DNA from 4 places in the Rhizobium sp. 2YAF20 genome. Region 4 is predicted to be linked to each of the others. Evidence: predicted binding sites of a transcription regulator. Region 4 holds the regulator's gene; each other region holds the start of a gene.
The links. Region 4 encodes PhoB, which activates phosphate uptake and scavenging genes when phosphate is short. Its sites were predicted from a motif close to TGTCATNNANCTGTCAT; they were not measured.
Positions count from the first base shown of each region.

Region 1 (3,483 bases), on a different contig from region 4:
GAAGCCGATGTCCATCGGAAACAGTATCCAGCGGCAAACGCACATGGTTGCGCCGAAGCGGATCAGCGTCCAGGCACTGAAGCGACGGCTGAGCCGCTTCGACAGGAAGAAGACCATGACCTCGGAAAACACCCCGGCGCTCCAAAGGATGCCGACCTGGGCGCCGGAAAACCCGAGCTGATGCCAGTAAATCGACGAAAACGTATAGAGCATCGCATGGCTCGACTGCTGGATCGATACGCCGATCATGGTCAGGAGCAGCTGCGGATTGCGCAACGAATTGCCGACAGGCGCTTGGATGTTGAGCGGAATGTTGCGCCGGCGAGTGGGTCCGATCCGAGGACAGTAAACCGCCATCGCTGTCGTCAGCACGAAGCCCGCAACCATGACCGGCAGCACCATGCCGCCGCCCCATAGTCCGATCATCTGGCCGCCGATCAGCGTCGAGAAGATGAAGGCAATGGAACCCCAGACCCGCATCGAGCCATAGTCGAGCCCCCAGCGCCGCACGCCTGAAATGGTGATCGACTCGACGATCGGTATGTAAGGTGCAAATGTCGCGCCCTGCAGCGCATAGACGAAAAGCACCGGCCAGAAATCGCTCGTCCAATAAAGCACAATTGCCGTCAGCAACGACAAGGCGCCGGACCAGACGAGCACATTCGCCCGCTCATCCATCCTGTCGGCTATCATTGCGACGACAGGCGCGACAAGAACCCTAACGACAAGTGGAACCGCAAGGATGATACCGATCTCACGATCGCTGAAATGCAGCGTTGCCAGCCAGATCGGAAAGAAGGGCAGCGCCACCCCGTTGACGATCAGCGGTGCGCAATAGGACAAGGCGCTGCGCAGCCGAAAATGCGGCGGCATACCTGCGCCAGCCAGAGATATTGTCGCGGGAATCATGTCGGACCTGAAGGGAGACTTCAGCGTCTCCTATCATGTCATCCTGAGTACGACTATGGCGAGAAATTGTCTTTTCCGCAAACGCTTCTGAAAAAATCGGCGGCGTATTGCCTATGCAACGCCGGCCGACTGGGCCGCTCCTGCGATCTTACGCTGCCTTTGCGCCAATCGGTTCGCGCAGGTCTTCCAGCAGCGCCATGGGCGGCTCAACGTCCAGTATTTCGCGCCAGGTTATCAGCTCGAAAGAGCCGTCGTCGTGCTCGGCAATCGCGGTGCAACTCTCGACCCAATCGCCGGTGTTGATATAGCGAATGCCATCGAGATCCTCGATGACGGCATGATGGATATGGCCGCAAATGACGCCATCAGCATTGTTGCGCCTGGCCTCCTCGGCGACCACGCGCTGGAACTCGCCGATGAAGTTCACAGCATGCTTCACCTGCAGCTTGGCCCAGGCCGAGAAAGACCAGTAAGGCATACCGAGCTTTCGGCGGATAGCTGCCAGACCGATATTGATGAGGATGGCCATGTCGTAGGCCCAGTCACCGAGATAGGCGACGATGCGAGCGTTGCGCACGACAACATCGAACTCGTCACCATGCAGTACCAGATATTTCTTGCCGTCCGCCGTCTCATGCATTGCCCGCTGCGCAACCTCGATGCCGCCGAAATGTGTGCCGGGAAAATCGCGCAGGAATTCGTCATGATTGCCGGGGATATAGACGACGCGGGTCCCCTTGCGCGCCTTGCGCAGCACTTTCTGAACCACGTCATTGCAATCCTGCGGCCAATACCAGCTGCGCTTCAACCGCCAGCCGTCAATGATATCGCCGACGAGGTAGATTGTATCGGCCTCGTGGTGTCGCAGGAAATCCAGCAGAAAATCAGCCTTGGCGGCCTTGGAGCCGAGATGCACATCGGAAATGAACAGCGTACGGAAGCGTCGAGTGTCCATTGTTTCCATCACGAACCTGGTGTCCGCTCCCTATCCATCGTTAGCCCATCCAAAATCAGACTCGTGTTTCAGGATGATGACAAATGGCTTTCGAAGGTCATCTGCACTCGTAACGCGGCCGCAAATGCGTGGATATCAAGGCTCTCAGAAAAGCTGTCGGCAGCCACAATTCCATACTGTGCGCTGTGAAGGATTGATGTATGCAAGGGGCATTCAAATCGACATTGACACGACAAGACGGAGACGCGCGATGGATACGCCCGAAGGACCAAAGGCGCAGAAGAACATGACGAGCGGGGATCTCGACGAACAGGCGCTTTTCTTTCATCGCTATCCGCGTCCTGGCAAGCTTGAGATCCAGGCGACCAAGCCCCTCGGCAACCAGCGCGACCTTGCGCTCGCCTATTCGCCAGGCGTGGCCGCCCCCTGCCTCGCCATTCGCGACGACCCGGCGATGGCGGCCGAATATACGGCGCGCGCCAATCTCGTCGCCGTCATTTCGAACGGAACGGCGGTCCTCGGCCTCGGCAATATCGGCCCGCTCGCCTCCAAGCCCGTGATGGAGGGCAAGGCTGTCCTCTTCAAAAAGTTCGCCGGCATCGACGTCTTCGATATCGAAGTGGATGCGCCGACCGTCGATGAAATGGTCAGCACGATCTCGGCGCTCGAGCCGACCTTCGGCGGCATCAATCTCGAAGACATCAAGGCGCCGGAATGTTTCGAGGTCGAACGCCGCCTGCGCGCGAAAATGAAGATCCCCGTCTTCCACGACGACCAGCACGGCACCGCCATCATCGTTGCTGCCGCCATCCTCAATGGGCTGGAACTTGCCGGCAAGCTGATCGAGAATGTCAAGATCGTAGCCTCCGGAGCCGGAGCTGCTGCACTTGCCTGCCTCAATCTCCTGGTCATTCTCGGCGCAAAACGCGAAAATATCTGGGTCCACGATATCGAGGGCCTGGTCTACGAGGGCCGCGCCGAATTGATGGACGAGTGGAAATCCATCTATGCGCAAAAGAGCAACAATCGGGTGCTGGCCGATTCCATCGGCGGCGCGGATGTCTTCCTCGGCCTCTCCGCTGCCGGTGTATTGAAGCCGGAATTGCTCGTCCAGATGGCGGAAAAGCCGTTGATCATGGCGCTGGCCAACCCGACGCCAGAGATCATGCCGGACCTTGCCCGCGCTGCTCGCCCCGACGCGATGATCTGCACCGGCCGGTCGGATTTTCCGAACCAGGTCAACAACGTCCTCTGCTTCCCCTATATCTTCCGCGGCGCCCTCGATTGCGGCGCCGTTACGATCAACGAGGAAATGAAGATGGCGGCGGTGCGCGCCATCGCGGCGCTGGCGCGGGAAGAGCCTTCCGACGTTGCCGCGCGCGCCTATTCCGGCGAGACATTGATCTTTGGGCCGGATTATCTGATCCCCTCGCCCTTTGATCCGCGCCTGATCCTTCGCATCGCGCCGGCAGTGGCAAAGGCCGCCGCCGAAAGCGGCGTGGCGCTTCGCCCCATCGCCGATTTCGACGCCTATCTCGACCAGCTCAATCGCTTCGTCTTCCGTTCCGGCTTCGTAATGAAGCCGATCTTTGCAGCCGCAAAGGCAGCCGAGCACAAAC
Region 1 is NZ_JBFRFF010000003.1:161,478-164,960, forward strand. Features, by position in the region: gene AB4Z52_RS06800 (MFS transporter) at 1-909, opposite strand, end outside; gene AB4Z52_RS06805 (UDP-2,3-diacylglucosamine diphosphatase) at 1,058-1,864, opposite strand; gene AB4Z52_RS06810 (NADP-dependent malic enzyme) at 2,115-3,483, shown strand, end outside.
Region 1: a site for PhoB is predicted at 1,930-1,946, ahead of AB4Z52_RS06805 (UDP-2,3-diacylglucosamine diphosphatase). Genes of this name have one in related genera too.

Region 2 (3,483 bases), on a different contig from region 4:
TCGCCCTTATGGAAGATTTCGGGCGTCGGCTCGCCGGACGGCTCGATACGCTCCGTGCGGAAGGCGCCGACATCGGGAGATGCGGTTATCCCGTCTGCCGATTGCGCCATTGCAGTCAAGGGCAAGGCCGTCAGCCCGGCAAAGAGCGCGACAAGAACGGAACGGGACGAGTGGCGAATGAAAAGCGACATGGCCTGCTATCAATCTTCAAACCGTGGCGCTTTTTCGTCAAGAAGTGCATTGACCTCAGCGACCCTTGCAGTCGCCGCTGCCGGATCGGCGAAAATCGCTTCGCGCAATGCCACGAACTCGACGCCAGCAAGAGCGACATCCACGACCGAACTCGGGTCGGTTCCACCCATGACGACGCAGGGAATTTCGATCATCGAGGCCCACCATTCGCCAAGTGCCACATTCTTCGGATGCGCTTCCGGCTTGATATCGCCTGCAAGCTTGCCGAAGAAGATGTAGTCGGGCCTCAGCTCGCCGATTTCGAGAGCCCCATGCCTGTCGGTCGCGCTGCCGCCGCCAACGATCATTTTGGGGACATGGCTCTCCATGGCCTCGGCAAGGTCGAGAAGCTTGCCGGCGATATGCAAACCGTCCGCCTTGACGCGACCGGCCACGCGACTGTCGCCAGAGATCAGCGCGGCAGCGCCGGCCTCCTGCACGATCGGCACGATTTTTTCCGCATGCTTCTGGAAGGTTGCGTCGTCGAGACCGTATTGCGGAATGATAACGGAGGCGACGTCGCCGCCCTTAAGCGCGTCCGCAACGACTGCCGCCTGGCTGCCGGCATCGGCAATGTCAGGCACGATCAGGACAAGGCGGCAACGGTTCTCGGCGATGGTCATGGCAAGCTTCCGGTTTCAGCGATGTCCAGCCGCAAATGGCGACATCCGCTATGTTGCCCTCGTGAGTAATTCCGTTGCCACCGGCTGACAAGAGCGGACACTAAGGAAAACGGGGTCAAAGCCGCGTGGTGGGCTTCCATTGATGACTTTTGCCGGGGTTTTCGCTGGTGAGCGCCAGGCTCGCTGCGCCGCACAAATGACTTGCCGCAAATATGTGTTTGACGTAACTTTCGCCCATGTCGAACACGGACCCATTCGCCGCCATAGCTGACCGGAACCGGCGATATCTGCTGGAGGAACTGCGGCGCGCACCGAAGACCGTGAATGAATTGGCCCAGGGCCTGCCGATCAGCCGGCCGGCGGTGTCCCAGCACCTGAAAGCGCTTCTCGACAGCAACCTTGTTTCGGTGACCTCAGAAGGCACGAAGAGAATCTACACCGTCAACAGTCGCGGCTTTGACAAACTCAATTTGTGGCTGGATCAGTTTTGGGCCTGAAGAGACCGAGTGGCTCTATTTCCGCTTGGGTGAGTTTGCGCCAACCCCCACTGGTCACACTTGAAGTTGGCGCTACAAACTCAAATTCTGTTGGATCACCGCATTCCCGGTAAATTTTGGCTCTCTGGCCGCTTTTGATAATTTTGCCGCGAATATGTGCGCGGTGACCGTTTCAACATCTCAAATCAATGCACTGATATCGTCAGTCGCTGGATCTGGTCTTTGATCCTGAGCTTCATGCGTTTGATATCCGCGATCTCACGGTCATCGATAGAAGGCGACGCCATCGCGAAATGCAATTTCTCCTCTAGGGCGATGTGCTTTTTTTGGAGCGATTCAAGATGAGCTTGAACAGTCATTTGATCCTTCCTTCCTCTTACCTTCCCCAGCCATCCATCGCTGGAGTTCTAGGCACTAACGTCATCAGTGTGTCATAATATCCCGCCGTTGTCGAAGGCGAAAACATGACTTGTAAGAGGCAAATTCGTGATCAGGGATAACTTCCCGTTACCACTATTTGGTGATAGGAGCTTGCGGAATTCATCGGCCGGGCGGACACGATACCGTGGGCGATATTGGGGATAATGACATGCCGGATCAGGAACAGGCGGAAGTCAGGCTCATTGTGGCGCGGCTGCGCCAGGAGCATGAGGACTTCGACGTCGCCATCAATGCCATGATCCAGACAGGCTGTGACCAGCTGCGCGTTCAGCGCATGAAGAAGAAGAAGCTGGTGATCAAGGACAGGCTCAGCAAACTGGAAGATCAGATCATTCCTGATATCATCGCCTGAGGGGACCTGACATTATTGCGTGAGAGGAATGACGCCGCCATGACAGAAAGACCGCCTGTAGCCATCATCATGGGCAGCCAGTCCGACTGGGAGACGATGAAAAACGCCGCCGATACGCTGGAAGCCCTCGAGATCAGCTATGACGCGCGCATCATCTCGGCGCATCGCACGCCCGACAGGCTCGTGGCCTTTGCAAAGAGTGCTCGCGACGAAGGTTTCAAGGTGATTATCGCCGGCGCCGGAGGCGCTGCTCACCTACCCGGCATGGCCGCAGCAATGACGCCGCTGCCCGTCTTCGGCGTTCCCGTGCAGTCGCGCGCGTTGTCCGGACAGGACAGCCTTCTGTCCATCGTGCAGATGCCGGCGGGCATTCCCGTCGGCACGCTGGCGATCGGCAAGGCCGGTGCGGTCAATGCCGCCCTGCTCGCCGCAGCCGTTCTCGCCCTTAGCGACGAGGATATCGCCGAACGACTGGACGAATGGCGCGCCAGCCAGAGCGCAGCCGTTGCCGAATACCCGATGGACAACCTATGACCACGAAAACGATCGGCATCATCGGCGGCGGCCAGCTTGGCCGAATGCTCGCCATGGCCGCGGCACGGTTGAATTTCGAGACCGTCATCCTGGAGCCGCAAGCCGGCTGCCCGGCAGCGCAGGTCGCCAATCGGCAGATCATCGCCGCCTACGACGATCCCGAGGGGCTTGCCGAATTGGCTGCCGTCTGCGATGTGGTGACCTATGAATTTGAGAACGTGCCGGTCGAGGCCGCCGAAAACCTTGCAAGGGTCGTCGCCGTCTATCCGCCCCCCCGCGCGCTGGAAATGGCGCAGGATCGGCTGACGGAAAAGCGCTTCCTCAACGACTGCGGTATTCCGACTGCCCGCTTTCACGCCATCGACAGTCAGGTCGATCTCGAAGCGGCGCTTGTCGACTTCGGCGGCCAGGGCGTCTTGAAAACACGGCGGCTCGGCTATGACGGCAAGGGCCAGCGCGTTTTTCGCTCGAATGGCGACAGCGCCGTCGGCGGATATGCCGCACTTGGCAGCGTTCCCCTGATTCTTGAAAGCTTCATCCCCTTCGAGCGCGAGATTTCGATCATTGCCGCCCGTGGTCTGGACGGCACTGTTGCCTGCTACGACGCCGCCGAGAACGTCCACCGCGCCGGCATCCTCCACACCTCAACATTGCCGGCGAGGCTCTCGCCGGTGGCAGATCTGGCAGCCAGCCGCGCTGCCAAGAAGCTCCTCACGGCGCTCGACTATGTCGGCGTCATCGGAATAGAGTTCTTCGCCCTTTCCGATGGCAGCCTGATTGTCAATGAAATGGCGCCCCGCGTGCA
Region 2 is NZ_JBFRFF010000001.1:139,846-143,328, reverse strand. Features, by position in the region: gene AB4Z52_RS00675 (tetratricopeptide repeat protein) at 1-191, opposite strand, end outside; gene AB4Z52_RS00670 (thiamine phosphate synthase) at 201-854, opposite strand; gene AB4Z52_RS00665 (ArsR/SmtB family transcription factor) at 1,091-1,351, shown strand; gene AB4Z52_RS00660 (YdcH family protein) at 1,537-1,710, opposite strand; gene AB4Z52_RS00655 (YdcH family protein) at 1,941-2,144, shown strand; gene purE (5-(carboxyamino)imidazole ribonucleotide mutase) at 2,184-2,678, shown strand; gene AB4Z52_RS00645 (5-(carboxyamino)imidazole ribonucleotide synthase) at 2,675-3,483, shown strand, end outside.
Region 2: a site for PhoB is predicted at 1,770-1,786, ahead of AB4Z52_RS00660 (YdcH family protein). Genes of this name have one in related genera too.

Region 3 (3,483 bases), on a different contig from region 4:
CGACGGCAAATCGACGCTGATCGGCCGCCTGCTCTGGGACACCAAGGCGGTCAAGGAAGACCAGGCCGTGGCGCTCCGCCGTGATTCCACCGGCAAGCAGAACGATCTCGGTCTTCCCGACTTCGCGCTTTTGCTCGACGGATTGCAGGCCGAACGCGAACAGGGCATCACCATTGACGTTGCCTATCGCTATTTCTCGACCGACAAGCGCTCGTTCATCGTCGCCGACACGCCCGGCCATGAGCAATATACCCGCAACATGGCAACCGGTGCCTCGACCGCAGACCTCGCGATCCTGTTGATCGACGCGCGCATGGGCATTCTCGAGCAGACGCGCCGCCATGCAACAATTGCCTCGCTGCTCGGCATCAAGCAGTTCGTGCTGGCGATCAACAAGATCGACCTTACGAACTACGATCGCGCCGGCTTTGAGAAAATCTCGCATGATTTCAAGGAATTCGCGCTTTCTCTCGGCGTAAAGCAGATCACCGCGATCCCGATGTCAGCGCTGAAGGGCGAGAATGTCGTCTATTCCGGCCAGGCTGCAATGCCCTGGTATAACGGCCCGACGCTGGTCGAGGCGCTGGAGCTTGCGACCGTGCGCTCGTCGCAGGCCGTCGGCTTCCGTCTCTCGGTGCAGCGCGTCTCGCGGCCGGGCGAAAGCTTCCGCGGTTATCAGGGCACGGTTGCTGGCGGCTCCGTGAAGCCGGGTGACAGCGTCATGATCCTGCCGTCGGGCATGGTCGCCAATGTCTCGAAGATCGTGACCTTCGACCTCGTGCGCAACGCGGCTGTCGCCGGCGATGCCATCACCCTCGTTCTCGACCGCCAGGTCGATGTTTCGCGCGGCGACATGATCGTCGCCATCGATAGCCAGCCGCAGGTCGGCCTCTCCTTCGATGCGCATCTGGTAGCACTTCAGCCGGAAGGCATCATCGCCGGCAAGCGCTACTGGCTAAAAAGCGGCAGCCGTCGCCAGCGCGTGCAGGTCAACCCCGTGAGCCAGCTCGAACTTTCGACCGGCAACTGGAACCCGGCTGGCGCGCTGCCGATGAATGCGATCGGCAAGGTGCATCTCGTCTTCGACGAAGCGGCGATCTTCGATTCCTATGACCAGAACCGCTCTTCCGGCTCGTTCATCCTGATCGATCCAGACAGCAACAACACGGTTGCCGGCGGCATGGTGACCGGCAAGCGCTCCGATATCGGCGGCATCCACAAGGAAGACGGCCGTGTCATTCTCTCGCTGCCGGCCGACCTTGCCGACAAGATCATGGCCAGCGAACTCTTCGCTGCCCGCCGCGACGAAGCCGAAGTCCGCAGAATGACCGCCGCACAGGCAGCCGAACTCTGGGCCAATGCGGCGAGCGATATCTGAGTAAGCAGGCGGGCCATGGCGGCCGGCGGATCGGAACGACGATTATCGATGACATGGAAAATCGGGCATGGAGCCCGATTTTCCTGTTTCAAGCGCGCAAGCGACGACTTGCTCAGGGCATCTCCCGCACGTCCATTCGCCTTATATTTCTGACTAAAACAAAATGTGTGCTATCTATTGGCTGCTTCCAGTTCAGCGGCGGGTTGTAAAGCTGGCGTTTGCATTCGCGGCTGCTATATGTTCAAGCCATGATAACGGCTCGTGTGTTCAAGATTTTGGTGTGGGTTTATCTCGTGGTGCTTCTCGTGGCCACGATCGTCCCTACCAACTGGCACGCCGATATCAGTAACCCCTACGATATCGACAGGCTGATTGCGCTTGGAATCGCGGGGTTGCTCGCACGCCTTGCCTATCCGCAGACGCCATCTTTCGTGTGCATCCTGATGATCGGGATGGTTTGCGGCCTCGGGTTCGCCCGCTATGTCGCCATTGGTAGTTTCGGCTCGCCGATGCATTGCATCGTGGCGATGGCCGGCGCGCTCTGGGGCGTTGCCCTTGCTGCAGCCTTCGATCGGGTTCGTCTCTCGCCTCTAGGAAAGCGCGCTCAGCTGAACTGACCCGCGAATCCTCCCAAGGGGAGGGCAACTGTCGACGCGCTGCCACCCATTTCTCCGGGAGTAAGGGAGAACGACAATGCAGATTCGTCCATGGCTTCTCGGTCTCGCGGTGTTTATCGCTGGCGTAGCCTTTTTTGCGACGCTGACAGTGCCGCTCACCGGGCAGGCGCCGCTTCGCGGCATGCAACCGCCGCAAACCACCGCTCGGCACTGATTGATCCTTCACGCGCAGGCTTACCGCCAGCAAGGAGTCGGTTCGCGCAATCCGGCGACTGTCATCCCTCTATCATATTGGCAACATAGATCATTTGGGGCCGGCGCTCGGGGGAGCTCGCCGCCCCCCAGCCATTGCCATTTCATGAAGAGGATATTGCACGTGAGAAATTCGCATTCGACCACTTTGCCGCTGCTATCTGCAGCCTTTGTCCTGATGGTAGCAACGGCGCCGATTGCAGCGTTGGCCGAGAATTCCGTTACCATCGGCGGCGCGACGCTCGTCAACAAGGGCCGGGTCGGCGTCGGCCGCATTCCGTCGGCCCAGCGCGACAAGTTCGGCGAGACCTTCGGCTCCGGCTCCGGCATGGCGATCGACCCGGCGAGCTGGACGCGCGACGGCGATAGCTACAAGGGCTCGCTCTGGCTGCTGCCGGACCGGGGATATAACGTCGAAGGCACCACGGACTACCGGCCGCGCCTCAATACGATCTCCATCCAGCTGACCCCGACGGCGCCGGGCGCAACCCCGGCTGCCGGAAAAGAACAATCCGGCGTGGATGCCAAGCTTGCCGACACCATACTGCTTACCGACGACAAGGGCACCGACACCACCGGGCTCGACCCTGCGGATGGTATCCGCGCGCCGGAAGGCAGCATGCCGCTTTTGCCGCAGGCACCGAACGGCAAGATCTCGCTCGACAACGAGGCCATCGTTCGCCTGCCCGACGGCTCGATGTTTATCAGCGACGAATATGGCCCTTACATCTATCGCTTCTCGGCCGATGGCCGGATGATGTCGGCGACACCGCCGCCGGCGGCGCTCATCCCGATGCGCCATGGAGCGGCGAATTTCGCCTCCAACAATCCCGGTCCCGGCGAAAGCGCGCCTGACCCTAAGGATCCCACAAGCGGCCGCCAGAACAACCAAGGCCTCGAAGGCATGGCTATGACGCCGGACGGCAAGTTCCTGATCGCGGTGCTGCAATCGGCAACACGCCAGGACGGCGGCGACAGCGGCAAGACCCGCGAGAACACCCGCGCGCTCGTCTACGACGCGTCCGATCTCGCGCATCTGAAGCTCGTGCACGAATATGTCGTGCCGCTGCCGGTCTTTACCGGCGACGAGGGCAAGCGGTCGGTTGCAGCCCAGAGCGAAATCGTCGCGCTGTCGCCGCAGACCTTCCTGATGCTTTCGCGCGACAGCGGCCACGGCTACGGCCTGAAAAGCGACGCCTCGCTCTACCGCACCATCAACGTCGTCGATGTCTCGGG
Region 3 is NZ_JBFRFF010000009.1:23,097-26,579, reverse strand. Features, by position in the region: gene cysN (sulfate adenylyltransferase subunit CysN) at 1-1,378, shown strand, start outside; gene AB4Z52_RS13765 (hypothetical protein) at 1,642-1,995, shown strand; gene AB4Z52_RS13760 (hypothetical protein) at 2,072-2,209, shown strand; gene AB4Z52_RS13755 (esterase-like activity of phytase family protein) at 2,426-3,483, shown strand, end outside.
Region 3: a site for PhoB is predicted at 2,269-2,285, ahead of AB4Z52_RS13755 (esterase-like activity of phytase family protein). Genes of this name have one in related genera too.

Region 4 (3,483 bases):
CATGCTGCAGGAAGCCATCGGCCAGGATTATGTCCAGCACAGCATTGCCGACCGCCATGGCGAGCGGATTGCCGCCATAGGTCGAACCATGGGTACCGGCCTTCATGCCGGAGGCGGCATTTGCCGTTGCAAGGCAGGCGCCGAGCGGAAAGCCGCCGCCGATGCCCTTGGCGACTGCCATAATGTCGGGCGTGATGCCGGCCCATTCATGCGCGAAAAGCTTGCCCGTCCGCCCGACGCCCGATTGGACTTCGTCGAGGATGAGAAGAAGATCGTGTTCGTCACAGATTTCGCGCAGCGCCCGCATGAATTCGTTGGTGGCCGGGCGGATGCCGCCTTCGCCCTGCACCGGCTCGATCAGAATCGCCGCCGTTTCTTCTGAAATCGCCGCACGCACCGCCTCGATGTCACCGAAGGGCACCTGATCGAATCCGGGGGCCTTGGGGCCGAAGCCTTCGAGATACTTCTCCTGGCCGCCAGCGGCGATCGTCGCAATCGTCCGGCCGTGAAATGCACCTTCGAAGGTGATGACGTGGAAGCGTTCCGGATGGCCCTTGACGAACTGGTAACGCCGCGCCGTCTTGATCGCGCATTCCAGGGCCTCGGCGCCGGAGTTTGTGAAGAACACCTTGTCGGCGAACGTAGCTTCCGTCAGACGCTTGCCAAGCGTTTCCTGGCCCGGCACCTCGTAAAGGTTGGAAAGGTGCCAAACTTTGTCGGCCTGTTCTTTCAAAGCGCCGACCAGATGGGGATGTCCGTGGCCGAGCGAGCTGACGGCAACGCCGGCGCCGAAGTCGAGATATCGCTCGCCGCTTTCCGTGATCAGCCATACGCCCTCGCCTCGCTCGAAACGCAAGGGAGCCCGCATATAGGTGTCATAGAGCGGCGCTGTCTCGGCCATGGCGCAAATCCTTCGATCAAACCTTGCTTTGCTGCCGTTTTCGCTATGCAAAACGGCCCCGAAAAAATCAAAAATGCCGCCTTTCGGCGGCCTCGGCACTATTGACGTTTCGCACTGCAATGTCAACAAAACCCACGGCTGAAGGGGCGCTACACATTGTCCTGACACGGCCGCCATTGCCCAATATCTTGTATTGCAGAAATACCACACAAGGAAGCAAGTTGGGGAAAACCCCGAAATCGATTCCCTGAGATTCCTGCGACTCTTGTCACGGAGTCAGGCTCACACTAGGTTAAAGATCAATTACTAGACTGCATGCGGCGGAACTAGTCACCACAATTTAAAAGCGTTTTAGGTCCCGACTGCATCGGGGCAATGGCGAAGGATTCTGCCATCAGGAAGCGCTAGGCGGAGGCAGGGCATGAATTGGACAGACGAGCGTGTAGAACGGCTCACAAAGCTTTGGGCCGAAGGGCTTAGCGCCAGCCAGATTGCAGCGCAGCTCGGTGGCGTCAGCCGGAACGCGGTTATTGGCAAGGTGCATCGCCTTAACTTGCCAGGCCGAGCCAAGTCGGGCGGCTCTGCAACCTCTGCTCGAGCGCCGAAGCGAAATGTCACGCCCCCCCGGTCCTCGAACTTCGGTTCCCGCGGGGTTACGACCCGCACGGTCGCGCGCCAGCAGGGCTCGGCGATGCTCAAGGAAGAAGTCGACGTCGACGCAGCTCCGGAAGTCTCATATCGCCCGGCTTCCAATGTTGTCGTTCCGATCTCGATGCGTCTCGGTCTGACGGAATTGACGGAGCGTACCTGCAAATGGCCGGTCGGCGACCCGCTGAAGGACGATTTTCACTTCTGCGGCCATGAATCGCCCGATGCTTCGCCCTATTGCAGCTATCATCAGAAGATGGCTTACCAGCCCGTTCACGAGCGACGCAGGGCGGCTCGCTAACAGCTTTGCGCGCATCAATGAAAAACGGGCCGCGAGGCCCGTTTTCCGTTTCAACTTTCGTCACCTGAACATCAGGCTTCCATCGAATAGCCCGCACCACGAACGGTGCGGATGACGTCCTGCATGTTGGAGAAGTTGAGCGCCTTGCGCAGGCGGCCGACATGTACATCGACGGTGCGTTCGTCGACATAGATGTCATGTCCCCAGACGCCGTCGAGCAGCTGCGAGCGCGAGAAGACGCGGCCCGGCGAGGACATCAGGAATTCCAGCAGGCGGAACTCCGTCGGCCCGAGGCGAACCTCGCGGCTCTTGCGGTGCACGCGATGCGTTTCCCGATCGAGCTCGATGTCTCCGCATTTCAGCAAGGAAGACAGGACCTCTGGACGGGCGCGGCGCAGCATCGCCTTGACACGCGCCATCAGTTCCGGAGTCGAGAAAGGCTTTACGACATAGTCGTCGGCGCCCGTAGACAGGCCACGCACGCGTTCGCTCTCCTCGCCACGAGCGGTCAGCATGATGATCGGCAGGCGCTCCGTGTCCGGCCGCATGCGCAGCCGGCGGCAGAGCTCGATGCCGGACACGCCGGGCAGCATCCAGTCGAGGATCAGAAGATCGGGGGTGCGCTCCTGAAGACGAAGCTCGGCCTCATCTCCCCGCAGGATCGTATCGACCTCGAAGCCTTCGGCCTCGAGATTGTAGCGCAGCAGCACGCTGAGCGCTTCCTCATCTTCTACAACGGCAACTCTTGGAACCATGCTGTTCTGGTCTCCTTCAAAGGCGCAAGCGCTATTCCGTTACCGCGCCAACGGTGTTGGCGGTATCGTCCTTGGGGCGTTCGCCTTCCGGCTGTGCGCCGGTCGCCATGTAGTAGATCGTCTCGGCGATGTTGGTGGCGTGGTCGCCGATGCGCTCGATATTCTTGGCGCAGAAAAGGAGATGGGTGCAGGTGGTGATATTGCGTGGGTCTTCCATCATGTAGGTCAACATCTCGCGGAACAGCGAGGTGTACATCGCGTCGATTTCCTCGTCGCGCTCGCGGATGGCGACAGCCCGATCGGCCGAGCGCGTGGTATAGACGTCGAGCACTTCCTTGAGCTGGACGAGCGCCAGTTCGGAGAGATGCTCGATGCCGCGGCCGAGGCGGCGGGGAACGCCGGTGCCCTGGACTGCGATGACGCGCTTGGCAGTGTTCTTGCCAAGATCGCCGACACGCTCGAGGTCGGAAGCGATGCGGATGGAGCCCATGATTTCTCTAAGGTCCGCTGCCATCGGCTGGCGGCGTGCGATCGTCGTGATCGCCTTGTCGCCAACTTCGCGTTCGGCATGATCGAGAATGGTATCGTCGGAGATGACTTTCTGAGCCAGTGCGACATCGCCATTGACAAGGGCGCGGACGGAATCGCTGACCATCTGCTCGGCAAGGCCGCCCATTTCGGAGATGCGACGCGAAAGAAACTTCAGGTCGTCGTCATAGGCGGAAAAAATATGGGTCGAAGCCATGTTTCGGTCCTCAGTTGAAATGAGATGTCGGAGACAGTGTCAGCCCACGAGGGCCGTTATGCAATCCGGTGTGTGCGGCGAAGACATCCATGAAAATCTTCCAATCGGGCGTTCTGTAACGCGACGGCGACGA
Region 4 is NZ_JBFRFF010000005.1:180,765-184,247, reverse strand. Features, by position in the region: gene AB4Z52_RS10090 (aspartate aminotransferase family protein) at 1-901, opposite strand, end outside; gene AB4Z52_RS10085 (GcrA family cell cycle regulator) at 1,323-1,850, shown strand; gene phoB (phosphate regulon transcriptional regulator PhoB) at 1,922-2,605, opposite strand; gene phoU (phosphate signaling complex protein PhoU) at 2,637-3,350, opposite strand.